DNA from 2 places in the Mesorhizobium sp. M0615 genome. Region 2 is predicted to be linked to the other one. Evidence: riboswitches for the same ligand, from Rfam matches in the RefSeq annotation. Region 2 holds a riboswitch; the other holds the start of a gene.
The links. A riboswitch is a leader RNA that binds a small molecule or an ion and turns the genes downstream of it on or off. The one in region 2 is predicted to bind thiamine pyrophosphate.
Positions count from the first base shown of each region.

Region 1 (5,613 bases), on a different contig from region 2:
TGTCCTGGTAGGGGTTGTCGTCATCCTCCTCGGGCAATTCGCCTTCCGTCTCGACACCGGTGGTGTCCGGCAGGCTTTCCTCATCTGCTCCGTCGGGCAGGACCGTTGCGCCACGCAGCGCATCCCAATCCTGCCGACCCGGCGTCGGCGCTTCCACTTCATCATTGGCGATCCTGTCGCGGGCATCGTTTTTGCTCGGTGGCGCCTCGACCTCGTCATTGGGTTTTCTGTTTCGTTCCATGATTGCCTCCTCTGGGCGGCTTAGCGTCGAGAAGGTGGAACTCACTTCCGGCTGCCAGGTTCCAGCAACCACTCCAGCTTCAGTGGAACCAATTGCCGCCAGTCTGCTTTGCCAAGGACTAGTCTGCTTTGCCAAGGTGATGAATCCAGAGGAGCTGGACCATGAAGACTTTCCCCCTCATCCCATGCGTGCTGCTCTTGGCGCTGGTCGACCCGGCGGCCGCGCAGGACAATAGCGACCAGCACGGCCCTGCCGCGCCTTGCCAGGCGCAGCCTCAGGACGATGGTCAGAAGCCGCCGGCCGCCAATGGCGGTGGCGAATCGTCCAGCACGCTCGGTCCCTGCGGCGGCGTGCTGCAGCCGCCGCCCAGTGGTGACCAGGGTATGACGCAGCCGCCGCCGGATCAGGGCAAGACGCCGGTGATCAAGCCTGGCGAGGTGCCTGCGCAGCCGCCGAAGCAATGACCTTTGCTTGAAACTTCACGGCGTGGCACGAAGGCGGTCGGTTCCGGTCTTGGCCGGGCACGACGCGGTCACCGGATCAATGCCGGCGCCGGCCGCGATCGCCACCGGAATTGGAGCCGTGCATCGTCCATGTCGAAGGTCTCCTGAGGGATTGTGCTTCAATGCGAATCTTGCGGGTGCGGGTTCTGCTGGCATGACCGGAAGCCGATCAATTTAGTCTCCGCTTGCGGAACAAGACCGTACCGGCTGCGTTTGCCTCCAGGAGCCCGCCACCTCGATCTGCGCTGTTTTCGCCTCATGCGGGAACACGGCGGAGCTCGCCAACAACGACAGGAGACGAAGATGAAAACCATCCTTATTCCCGCCGTCGCCGGGCTCGCCATGATCGCTGGTATCGGCATTGCCGCCGCCGACGAGGTCATCGTCACGCAGCCGGCACAGCAGCAGGTGATCATCACCCCGGAACAGCGCACGGTCGTGCACCAATACGTAAAGAAACATCCGCTTGCCTCGGTCAATCTGCTCGGCGTCGAATTGAATGTCGGCACTGCCTTGCCTGACACTGTCGAGCTGCAGGAGGTTCCCGACGTTCAGTACAGATACGCCGTCGTCGACAACCATACCGTGTTGGTCGACCCCAGCACGCGCAGGATTGTCGAGGTGGTCGAGTAACGCTCGACAACCTAACCATTCATCGGTGATACGGCCCTGTCGTTCTTCCCAAAAGGGCGGCAGGGCCGAATGACGAACATGATGAAAGGAGAATTGCCATGTTGCCGCATGTCGAGACCCCGAACTCCGCCAATGTTGCGGCGTGTTGCGACAAGTTGCTGGCCGAGCGCAACACGGCGCTGTTATCGATGAAGGAAGCGATCGCGCTCCTGCGGGAGCGCACCGGCACCGATCGTTCGGATGCCGACCTCGCCGGGCTGATCGTCAAGAAAGCGGCGCTGCTCGGCGTTGCGGTGATTTCCGACCCGCGCTGAGATGTCTCGTCACTCAAGACGCCGGTCGAATTTTCGGCTAATGTTTTCGTGGAATCTGGACCAACCGACCGGACCCAACCACGGAGGCTTAAGTGACGGACGACAAACAGGACCGCATTCGCCAGCGCGCGCACGAGATCTGGGAAAAGGCCGGCCGGCCTGAAGGCGCGCATCAGGAACACTGGGAGCAGGCCACGGCTGAAGTCGATGGCGCGGTCGCCAAGCCCAAAAAGGCGGCGAAGAAAGCTGACGCCAAGCCCCCCAAGGCAGCCGCCAAGCCAAAGGCGGCGAAGCCTGCCGCCGCAAAGTCCGGCAAAGCCAAATCGAAATAAGGCCAGAAATAAGGCCAGTCGAAATAAAGCAAGGCCGGAATTCGCTGGCCGGGGCCATCCTTGGCGCCCGCCGTTCAGGCGCGCCCGAGCCTCTCAACCTGACGAATTGCGCCTGCGACGGGCAGCGCAATTCCTTGTGTTTGGCGACAGGCGCCCTCATGCCTCCCAGGCATAACTCGACAGCGCAAAGCGAATGCCGGCAGCTGTCATGGCCAGTTCGCATTCGGTGATCTGGCGCAGGTGGCGCAGATAGCGCGTTACAGTCTGTGGCAGCCAGCCGGCGCAGGCCTCGACATAGGCGCGGCTGTGAACAAGGGTGCCGGTCGACAGCCTCTCGTCCTTCTCGGCAACGACTTTCAGATATTGGCGGATGAAGCGGATGTCGTCGGCGATGTCTTGGCTGGCCATTCGCCAGGCCCCGGCGAGGCGTTCGCACTGATCGAATGACAAGGGCAACAAAGGGGGCGGCAATAAAGGCGGCGGCAACAAAGGCGGCGGCAACGACGGGGGTGACAGCAAAGGCCGAGAGAGATCGGCGAAGGCAACATGGTTCGCTGTGCTCAAGGACATTCCTCTCTGCGAAAAGAGATATCGTACTTTATGTACGAATAAGCGTCAAGCCAATTTCGTACGGTTGGGACGATGGAAATGAATATAGCAGCGGTCGCTTCAGCTAATCCCGCATCGTGAATCCTTCAGGAGTCGCACCAATTTCGCGGAGGGATTTCCCCAGGATGGTGTGACTGTTTTCCCTCGTGGCGGCGTCGAACAGGTTCAAGCCGCCCCGGATCGTCTCGCGCCAGTTTTCGCCCTTGTCCCACGCTTCCATGAAGGCGAAGGCAAGGTCGTCCTGGCGACGCGTGGCTTCGAGCGCTTGGGTCAGCAGGCGCGCTTGATGGAGATCCTTCTCCCGCTTGGCGCCAGCGCTCGGCCCGCGTCGCGAGGCGACGATCAGCTTGTGGATGGCGTAGCGCTGGGGCGAGGGGACCAGCACAGGCAAGCCCGAGCGATGCAGGAGCACAGTCCGGATGGGGTCGCGGATAAGGAAATCCAGAAACCGTAAGGGCTGCGCGGAGTCTCTGCCGTTTTCTTATAATTACGTTTATCAGCTTGAATTTCAACGCAGTTATAAGAAGTTCGTGGAAACGTTATAACGCAACGAACTGACGAGTCGTCTGTTAACGCCCGGGCGCCCGGCACGTCTGGCCCAAAACACTTTCCCGCAGTGCCTCAACAAACGGCTTCCCCAATGCCGCGAACGGTGCTTTAACCCGCCCATCCACAGGGGTGCTCCGTATCGTCGGGGCTGAGATGAGGGCGGCAAGCCTTCGGACCCTAAAGCTGATCTGGATAATACCAGCGGAGCGAGGCGGGCGATGTTTTCAGGCGCACAGATTTCCCTTTATCCCATGACCGACGATTTCGTCGGCGTCATCCTCGGCGCGCTCGGCGCGCTCGATCCCTGGCGCGACCGGCTGCGGATCGAAACCGATGACATCTCGACCCTTATGGTCGGGCCGCCCGAGGTGCTGTTTCCCGCCATGCGCGACCTGTTCGTCGCGGCGGCCAAAAGCGGCAAGCACTGCGTGCTTTCGGCGGCGGTCTCGCGCGGCTGTCCGGGCGAGCCCGACGATCCGATCTGCCGCTCCGACGAGACCGGCGGCCCCGCCATTCCGCTGGACGAGCGCAAGATCGCCGCGATCCGCGCTGTCCAGGCCACGCCGTCGACCGGCCAGCCGGTGGCGGCGCAGTTCTCGCTCTACGTTATGGGCACGGGCGACCATATGGACGAGATCTACGGCTGCATCGATTTCCTGAAACAGTCCGGCGTCTTTGAGCGCTCAAAGAACTTCTGCACCAAATTGCGTGGCGATGCCGGTGCGGTGTTTGCCACGCTCAACGAGGCCTTCTGCCGCTTCGGCCCCGGCGCCGGCCACGTCACCCTCGACATCACGATCTCGGCGAACAGCCCGAGCGCCGTCTGAGCCGCGGCTCAAGCGTCGTTCCTTGAGGATATTGCCGTGGCTGGTTTATCTGACCCATTGCGTGGAGGAGATGCCTCTGACCCCTCAGCACAGAGAGGAGGGGAGCCATTGGCGATTGGCGAAGACCGCGATGCCCACGAATCTCCCCCCTCGAGCAGGAGATGGCCGGCAGGCCAGAGGGGGTCCCAGCGCGTGGAGCGCCGACGTCCTTTTCGCATCGGCAAGGCGTGGGCGCTCTATGCGAGACGACCCCCTCTGTCGCCTTCGGCGACATCTCCCCCTCGAGGGGGGAGATTAGCCGCAGCCATCGCCAAGACCATCCCCGCCGCCTGCGCCTCCGCCCTGCTCCTCGCGGCGTGGGAGCTCTACGCCCGCTATGGTGGCGCTGCGCCCACCATGCTGCCGGCGCCGTCGCGCGTGCTGCAGCAGGCCTGGGAGCATCGCGCTGCCCTTGCCGACAACACGCTGCCCACCATCCGCGCCACATCAGCCGGCTTCGCCTGCTCGTTGGTCGCTGCCTTCGTGCTTTCGGCGCTGGTCGATTTCTTGGCCCCGCTGCGCCGCGCGCTGTTTCCGCTGCTGATTATCAGCCAGACCTTGCCGCTGGTCGCGATTGCGCCGCTCATCGTACTGTGGTTCGGCTTCGGGCTGATGCCAAAAATCTTGCTTGTGGCGCTCGTTACCTTCTTCCCGATGATGGTGGCGCTGGTCGAGGGTTTTGCCGCGACCAGCAAGGCGATTTCGCAGATGCTCGCCACCATGGGGGCAGGGCGCTGGCGCATCTTCTGGCTGGCGCGCCTGCCTTCGGCGCTGCCCTATTTCTTCGCCGGGCTGCGCATCTCCATCACCTACGCCGTCGTCGGCGCGATCTTCGCCGAATATGCGGGGGCGGCGAAGGGGCTGGGCATCTACATGCTCAATGCCAAGAACAACTTTCGGCCCGATCTGGTGCTCGCCGCGGTCGCCGTCAGCGCCGCGCTCACGCTTGTCTTGTTCGCCATTGCGGTGCTCGTCCAGCGCTTCGCCATGCCTTGGGAGAATGCAGGGAGCGAAAGCCGCGACGGCAAGGTTGAAGCTGCAGAAGAGAACCGTCAATGACGCGGCTCGAACTCCGGGACATCAGGAAGAACTTCGGCGCGCTTGAGGTGCTCGCCGGCATTTCGCTTCATGTCGCGGCCGGCGAGTTCGTCTCCATCCTCGGCCCTTCCGGCGCCGGCAAGTCGACGCTGTTCCAGTTGCTGACCGGCGCGCTGAAAGGCGAGGGCGACATGCGCTTCGACGGCGCGCCATTGCAGGGCAGCCCCTTCGCCTTCATGCCGCAGCGCGACGCGCTGATGCCGTGGCGGCGCGTCATCGACAATGTGACGCTGGGGCTGGAAGTGCAGGGTCTTGGCCGCAAGGCGGCGCGCGAACGCGTCGCGCCGTTGTTCGCTGAGTTCGGCCTTGCCGGTTTCGAGCGCGCCTGGCCGGCCGAGCTTTCCGGCGGCATGCGCCAGCGCGCGGCGCTTTTGCGCACCGTGGTGCAGCAGCGCGACATGCTGCTGCTCGACGAGCCCTTTGGCGCGCTGGATGCACTGACCCGCGCGGGTGTGCAGCGCTGGCTGG
Region 1 is NZ_JAMYQI010000002.1:113,037-118,649, reverse strand. Features, by position in the region: gene NKI46_RS03325 (hypothetical protein) at 1-241, opposite strand, end outside; gene NKI46_RS03320 (hypothetical protein) at 403-705, shown strand; gene NKI46_RS03315 (DUF1236 domain-containing protein) at 1,048-1,377, shown strand; gene NKI46_RS03310 (hypothetical protein) at 1,476-1,691, shown strand; gene NKI46_RS03305 (DUF2934 domain-containing protein) at 1,784-2,023, shown strand; gene NKI46_RS03300 (hypothetical protein) at 2,180-2,431, opposite strand; partial or broken gene NKI46_RS03295 (GSU2403 family nucleotidyltransferase fold protein) at 2,697-3,086, opposite strand; TPP riboswitch at 3,297-3,409, shown strand; gene NKI46_RS03290 (YkoF family thiamine/hydroxymethylpyrimidine-binding protein) at 3,400-4,008, shown strand; gene NKI46_RS03285 (ABC transporter permease) at 4,264-5,106, shown strand; gene NKI46_RS03280 (ABC transporter ATP-binding protein) at 5,103-5,613, shown strand, end outside.
Region 1: another riboswitch for thiamine pyrophosphate. It lies ahead of NKI46_RS03290 (YkoF family thiamine/hydroxymethylpyrimidine-binding protein); the one in region 2 lies ahead of thiB (thiamine ABC transporter substrate binding subunit).

Region 2 (5,613 bases):
TCGCCAGTTCGGCAAGCTTGCTGTTGGCGGCGACATTGTCGACCGTGATCGGCTTGTCGGAAGGCTGGAAGCCGGATTCCTGCACTTCGGGAGGCGTGAACATCTGGCAGCTGGCCAGCGCCACGGCAAGGCCGGCCAGCGCGAGGAAGCGCACCAGCGGTCTGCGTTTCAAAGTGTCAGTGCCGGTCGGCAGCACGGCGTTCCTTCAGCTCTCGGCGCATGATTTGGACCGGGGTCCGCGCCAGCGAAAAATCGGTTTCGTTGGCAATCCTGCACACATCAAAAAACCTACAGCGTTTACGCATCCGGCCGGGTGCGGCGCTGTAGGGGCAAATCACGGCTCGTGCCGGACCAGTACTAAGCGGACCTAGCCACATCGACTGGACCATGGCAAGCAAGCGCCACATCACCTGTAGCCGGTTTGGTCGTAAATTATGTCCGCTTCCGGGCAATATCGCGTGATCCGCCCGAACTTGCGCCGATATAGCGCCGAAACGCTTCAGGGCCAGTGCCGTCGAAAAAATCGGCGGCAGGTCCCGTCGCGGCAACCCTGCCATTGTCCAGAAAAACCATCTGCTCGCCGATACGGCGAGCGTCTTCCGGCTGATGCGTGACGAACAGCACCGTCATCGCCCGCTCGGCATGAACGCCGGCCACCAGGTCGAGCATGTCGTCGCGCAGTGCTGGCCCGAGCGAAGCGAACGGCTCGTCGAGCAGCAGCACCGGCCGGTCGCGCACCAGAACGCGGGCGAGCGCCACGCGCTGCCTTTCGCCGCCGGAGAGTTCGCGCGGCAGGCGCATTTCCTTGCCGGCCAGGCCGACGCGGTCAAGCGCCTCGGCGATTGCGGCGCGATCGGCGTCGGTCAGGTTGAGCGATGGCGAGCGGCCGAGCCCGACATTCTTCTCCACCGAGAGATGAGCAAACAGATTGTTTTCCTGGAATACCATCGACACCGGCCGCGCCGAAGGCGGCTTGGCGCCGACATCGGCGGCGCCGATCAGCACGCGACCGGACTCCGGCGTCTCGAAACCAGCCACCAGATTGAGCAAGGTCGATTTGCCCGAACCACTTGCCCCCATGATGGCGGTGATCTTAGATGTATGGAATTCGACATCGAACAGGAATGACGTTTCGCCATAGCTGAACGAGACCTTGTCCAGCCGGACAGTCGTGCCTTTCTCCACAGCGGACGTCACGATCTCTCTCCCCGTCCCAGCCAGTCTGCCGCGACCACCAATGCAAGGCAGACCGCCCCGAGCAGCAAAGCCAGCCCGGCAGCATCGGCCGTGCGATAGCTGCCCATGCGCGCCAGCAGGAGATAGGGCAAGGTCTGCACCGAATCGCTGCCGAACAGCGCGATGACGCCGAGATCGCCGAGCGACAGCGCCATGGCGAAGGCAAAGCCGGTGGCCAGCGGCCGCCGGAGCGATGGCCAGTCGACCAGAAGCAGCCGGTTCCAGCCCGCAATGCCGAGCTGCGCGCACAGCTTTTCGTGGCGCTCGCTCGCCGCATCATAGGCCGGGCGCATCGCGCGGATGGCAAAGGGCATCGCCATCACCGCATTGACGGTGACGACCATGACCGGCGCGATGGCAAAGACATCGCTGACCGTGCGCAGCAGGAGAAACCAGCCGGCGCCGATGACAATGGGCGGCACGACGAGGACGAAGCCGGCGCCGGTGTCGGTGGCATGTTCGAGCAATGAACGGGCACTGGACCGGCGGCGCAGCGACAGTGCCCGCCGAGCCATGATCAGCGACAGCGACAGCGCCACCGAAAGTAGCGCCGCCGAGAGGGCGAGACCGGCGCTGGTCAGGGTCGCCTGACGCACGGCACTCTCGCCCGCCAGCCGGCCGAGATCGGCGTCGAGGCCGGACGCGACGGTGGCCGCCATTGGTCCGGCGACGAACAGCAAGGCGAGCACGATCAGGACGGCGTTGAACGCTGTTTCTGCTTTGCCGGCCAAGTGATAGCGGCGCGGCGCGACAGGCAAATTGGCGTCGCCGGTCACATTGGCGCCGAGCCGCGTCAGCGCCGGCATGACGGCAAAAGTCAGCGCGATCTGCAGCACCGTCAGCGTCACCGCCCGCGCCGGATCGAAGTCGAAACGCAGTGCCTGATAGATGGCGACTTCCAGCGTCGTCGCCGCCGGCCCGCCGCCGAGGATCAGGACGATGGTGAAGGAGGTGATGCAAAGCATGAAGACAAGCCCCGCGACGCCCGGCAGCGCGGCGCGCAGCACCGGCCACTCGATCAGCCGGAAGGCTGGCCTCGCCCCCATGCCGAGCTGGCTCGCCAGCCGCCATTGATCGGCCGGCACCGTGCCCAGCGCTTCGAGGAACAGCCGGGTGGCCAGCGGCAGGTTGAAGAAGACGTGGGCGACGAGGATGCCCGGCAGCCCATAGATGTCGGGCCAGCTCTGGCCACCGATCGCGGCGAAATAACCGGCGCGGCCATAGAGCGCCAGTATGCCCAGCGCTGCGACAATCGCCGGCAAGGCAAGGGGCACAGTAAACAGCTGCAGGATGAAGCCGCGTCCGAAGAAGCGCGGATGCCGCGACAGCGCGCGGGCGACGAACAGCGCCGGTACGACGGAAAGCAGCATCGAGAGCGCAGCCTGCCAGAGCGTGAAGCGGACAACGCGCAGGAGATAGAGGTCAAAGGCGGACGCGGCGCCGGAAAGGTCGTGCGCGCCTTCGCGGATAAGGCCGGCGAAGGCGCCACCGATCAGCAGCGCGATTGCCGCAAGCGCGACAATGCCGGCCGTGATGCGGGGATCAGAGGGATAGTGCGCACGCATTTCGTGCTATCCAACCCTACATCGCATGTTGGCTGCTGACGGAAATATTTCACGGAGGTCGAGTTCCCGCCCACCCCCCTCTGTCCTGCCGGACATCTCCCCCGCAAGCGGGGAGATTAGCAGCTTCGCTCCCCGCCCCATCCTCGCCGCGTTGGAGGTTGGCGAAAGCTTCCGAGCGCTTGATCTCCCCCCTTGCGGGGGAGATGGCCGGCAGGCCAGAGGGGGGTGTTCAAGCGCCATCCTGAATTCCTACTTGCTCATCACCGCCAGCCATTCATCCACCCAGGCCTTGCGATTTGCCGCGACCTCTTCCGGGCTGAACAGCAAGGTCTTCGCCGGCTTGACCAGCCTATCAAAAGCCGGATTGAGCGGCTTGTCGGTTTTCCCGGCCGGGAACATCCAGTTGGTCTCCGGAATGACATCCTGGAATTTCGGCCCGGTCATGAAGGCCAGGAACTTCGCCGCCAGCGGATTCTTCGCGCCCGTGGTGGTGATGCCGGCGACCTCGATTTGCAGATACTCGCCTTCCTCGAACGAGGCCGCCTGGTAGCGCCCGGTGTTCTCGGCCACCATGTGGTAGGCCGGCGACGTCGTATAGGAAAGCACCATCGGCGCCTCGCCCTTGGTGAACAGGCCGTAGGCCTCGCTCCAGCCCGGCGTCACCGTCAGCACTTTGCCCTTGAGTTTCGCCCAGGCTTCCGGCGCCTTGTCGCCATAGACCGACTTGACCCACAGCAGCAGGCCGAGGCCCGGCGTCGACGTCCTCGGATCCTGGATGACGATCTTGTCGGCGGCATCGCCCTCGACCAGTTCCTTCAGGCTCTTCGGTGGGCTCTTCAGCTTTTCGGTGTCGTAGACGACGGCGAAATAACCATAATCATAGGGCACGAAAGTGTCGTCGCTCCAGCCGCCCGGCACGTTGTTTTCAGCCACCGCGCCATGTCGGACAAACAGGCCGGAAGCCTTGGCTTCCGCGGTGAGGTTGGTGTCGAGACCAAGCACGATATCGGCCTTGGTCGAGGCACCTTCGAGCTTGACGCGGTTGAGCAGCGCGACGCCGTCGGCCACCGAGACGAAGTCGACGCTGCAGCCGCACTCGGCCTCGAATTCCTTCTTCACCTGGGGCCCCGGACCCCAGTCGGCAGTGAAACTCTCATAGGTATAGATCGTGAGTTTTTCCTGCGCGGACGCAGAGCTTGCCAGCAGCGAAACAGCAAGCCCCAGCGCTGGGACAAGACGGGACAAAAACATGCGCATCGGCGCCTCCTTCATTCGTGTTGAAAGGAATTGAGGCGTCGGGCTGTCCGAAGCGTCTAATCCCTCCGCCGGTACAAACCGGATCAGGTTCAGCGGGTTGGCGAGACTGCCTCTCAGCCGGTCCGCGAAGATCGCGTCCGGCACCCCGTTAGAGCGTTTCGACACATAGGCCCGGCCAAGGTGCCACGCAAGTGGAAGTTTGCCCGAGCATGATCCCGGAAAGTGGAATCCGTTTCCGGAAAAAGATCATGCTCCAACAAAGAGTGATGGTGCCGCTCGGCCTTCCGTTTCGTCGGCGGGGCTGGTAAGGGCCAGCGGATATGAGCACATTCACCATCCTGCTTGGCGGCGATCTCGTCCGCACGCCGCGGCTCGACCGCCAGGTCGCGGGCACGCGCGTCATCGCCGCCGACGCCGGCATCGATCATGCCCGCCTGCTCGGCGTGATGCCGGAGCTGTGGGTCGGCGATTTCGATTCCGTGCCGGCGGACCTGCCTGCCGATCTCGCCGCCGTGCCGCGGGAGGTGTTTCCTCCCGAAAAGGACAAGACCGATGGCGAACTGGCGATCGCGGCGGCATTGGAACGCGGCGCCACCAGCCTGGTGCTGGCCGGCGCTTTCGGCGGCAAGCGCGCCGACCACGCCTTCCTCCATCTGGCGCTCAGCCTGCGGCTGGCCGAGGCCGGGACAAAAGTGCTGTTGACCAGCGGAGCGCAGGAAGGCGCCCCTCTGCTGCCTGGCAAGGCCGGCTTCGACTATGCCGACGGAACGCTGTTTTCGGTGCTCGGCTTTTCCGATCTTTCGGGCCTCACCGTGTCCGGCGCGAAGTGGCCGCTCGACCATGTCGAGGTCGTGTTCGGCTCGTCGCTGACCATCTCGAACGAGGTCAAGTCCAACACGACCGGGGGAGGCCTCGAAATCGCGCTCGGCCATGGCCGCGCGCTGCTGCTCGCCCACCCCTACCCCTTGCCTGAAAGCTGACATGGCCCCGCCCCTTCTCAACCTCGACGGCATAAGACTGACCTTTGGCGGCACGCCGCTGCTCGATGGCGCCGAACTGACGGCGTCCGCCGGTGACAAGATCGCGCTCGTCGGCCGCAACGGCTCCGGCAAGTCGACGCTCCTGAAGATTGCCGCCGGTCTGATCGAGCCGCAAGACGGCGAGGTCTTCCGCCAGCCTTCGGCAACGGTGCGCTATCTCCCGCAAATGCCCGACATGGACGGCTTTGCCAATGTGCGTGCCTATGTCGAGGCCGGGCTTGGGCCTGCCGACGATCCCTACCGCGCCACATATCTGATGGAGCATCTCGGCCTCGCCGGCACGGAGAACCCCAACGATCTCTCCGGTGGCGAGGCGCGCCGCGCAGCACTTGCCCGCGTCATGGCGCCCGAACCCGATATTCTGCTGCTTGACGAGCCGACCAACCATCTCGATTTGTCGGTCATCGAATGGCTGGAAGAGGAGCTCGTCCGGACGTCTTCGGCGCTGATCGTCATCTCGCACGACCGTCGCTTCCTCGAACGCGTCTCGCGCGCCACTGTCTGGCTCGACCGTG
Region 2 is NZ_JAMYQI010000010.1:202,290-207,902, reverse strand. Features, by position in the region: gene NKI46_RS19495 (M48 family metalloprotease) at 1-103, opposite strand, end outside; gene thiQ (thiamine ABC transporter ATP-binding protein) at 433-1,197, opposite strand; gene thiP (thiamine/thiamine pyrophosphate ABC transporter permease) at 1,194-2,801, opposite strand; gene thiB (thiamine ABC transporter substrate binding subunit) at 3,051-4,058, opposite strand; TPP riboswitch at 4,102-4,216, opposite strand; gene NKI46_RS19475 (thiamine diphosphokinase) at 4,379-5,038, shown strand; gene NKI46_RS19470 (ABC-F family ATP-binding cassette domain-containing protein) at 5,040-5,613, shown strand, end outside.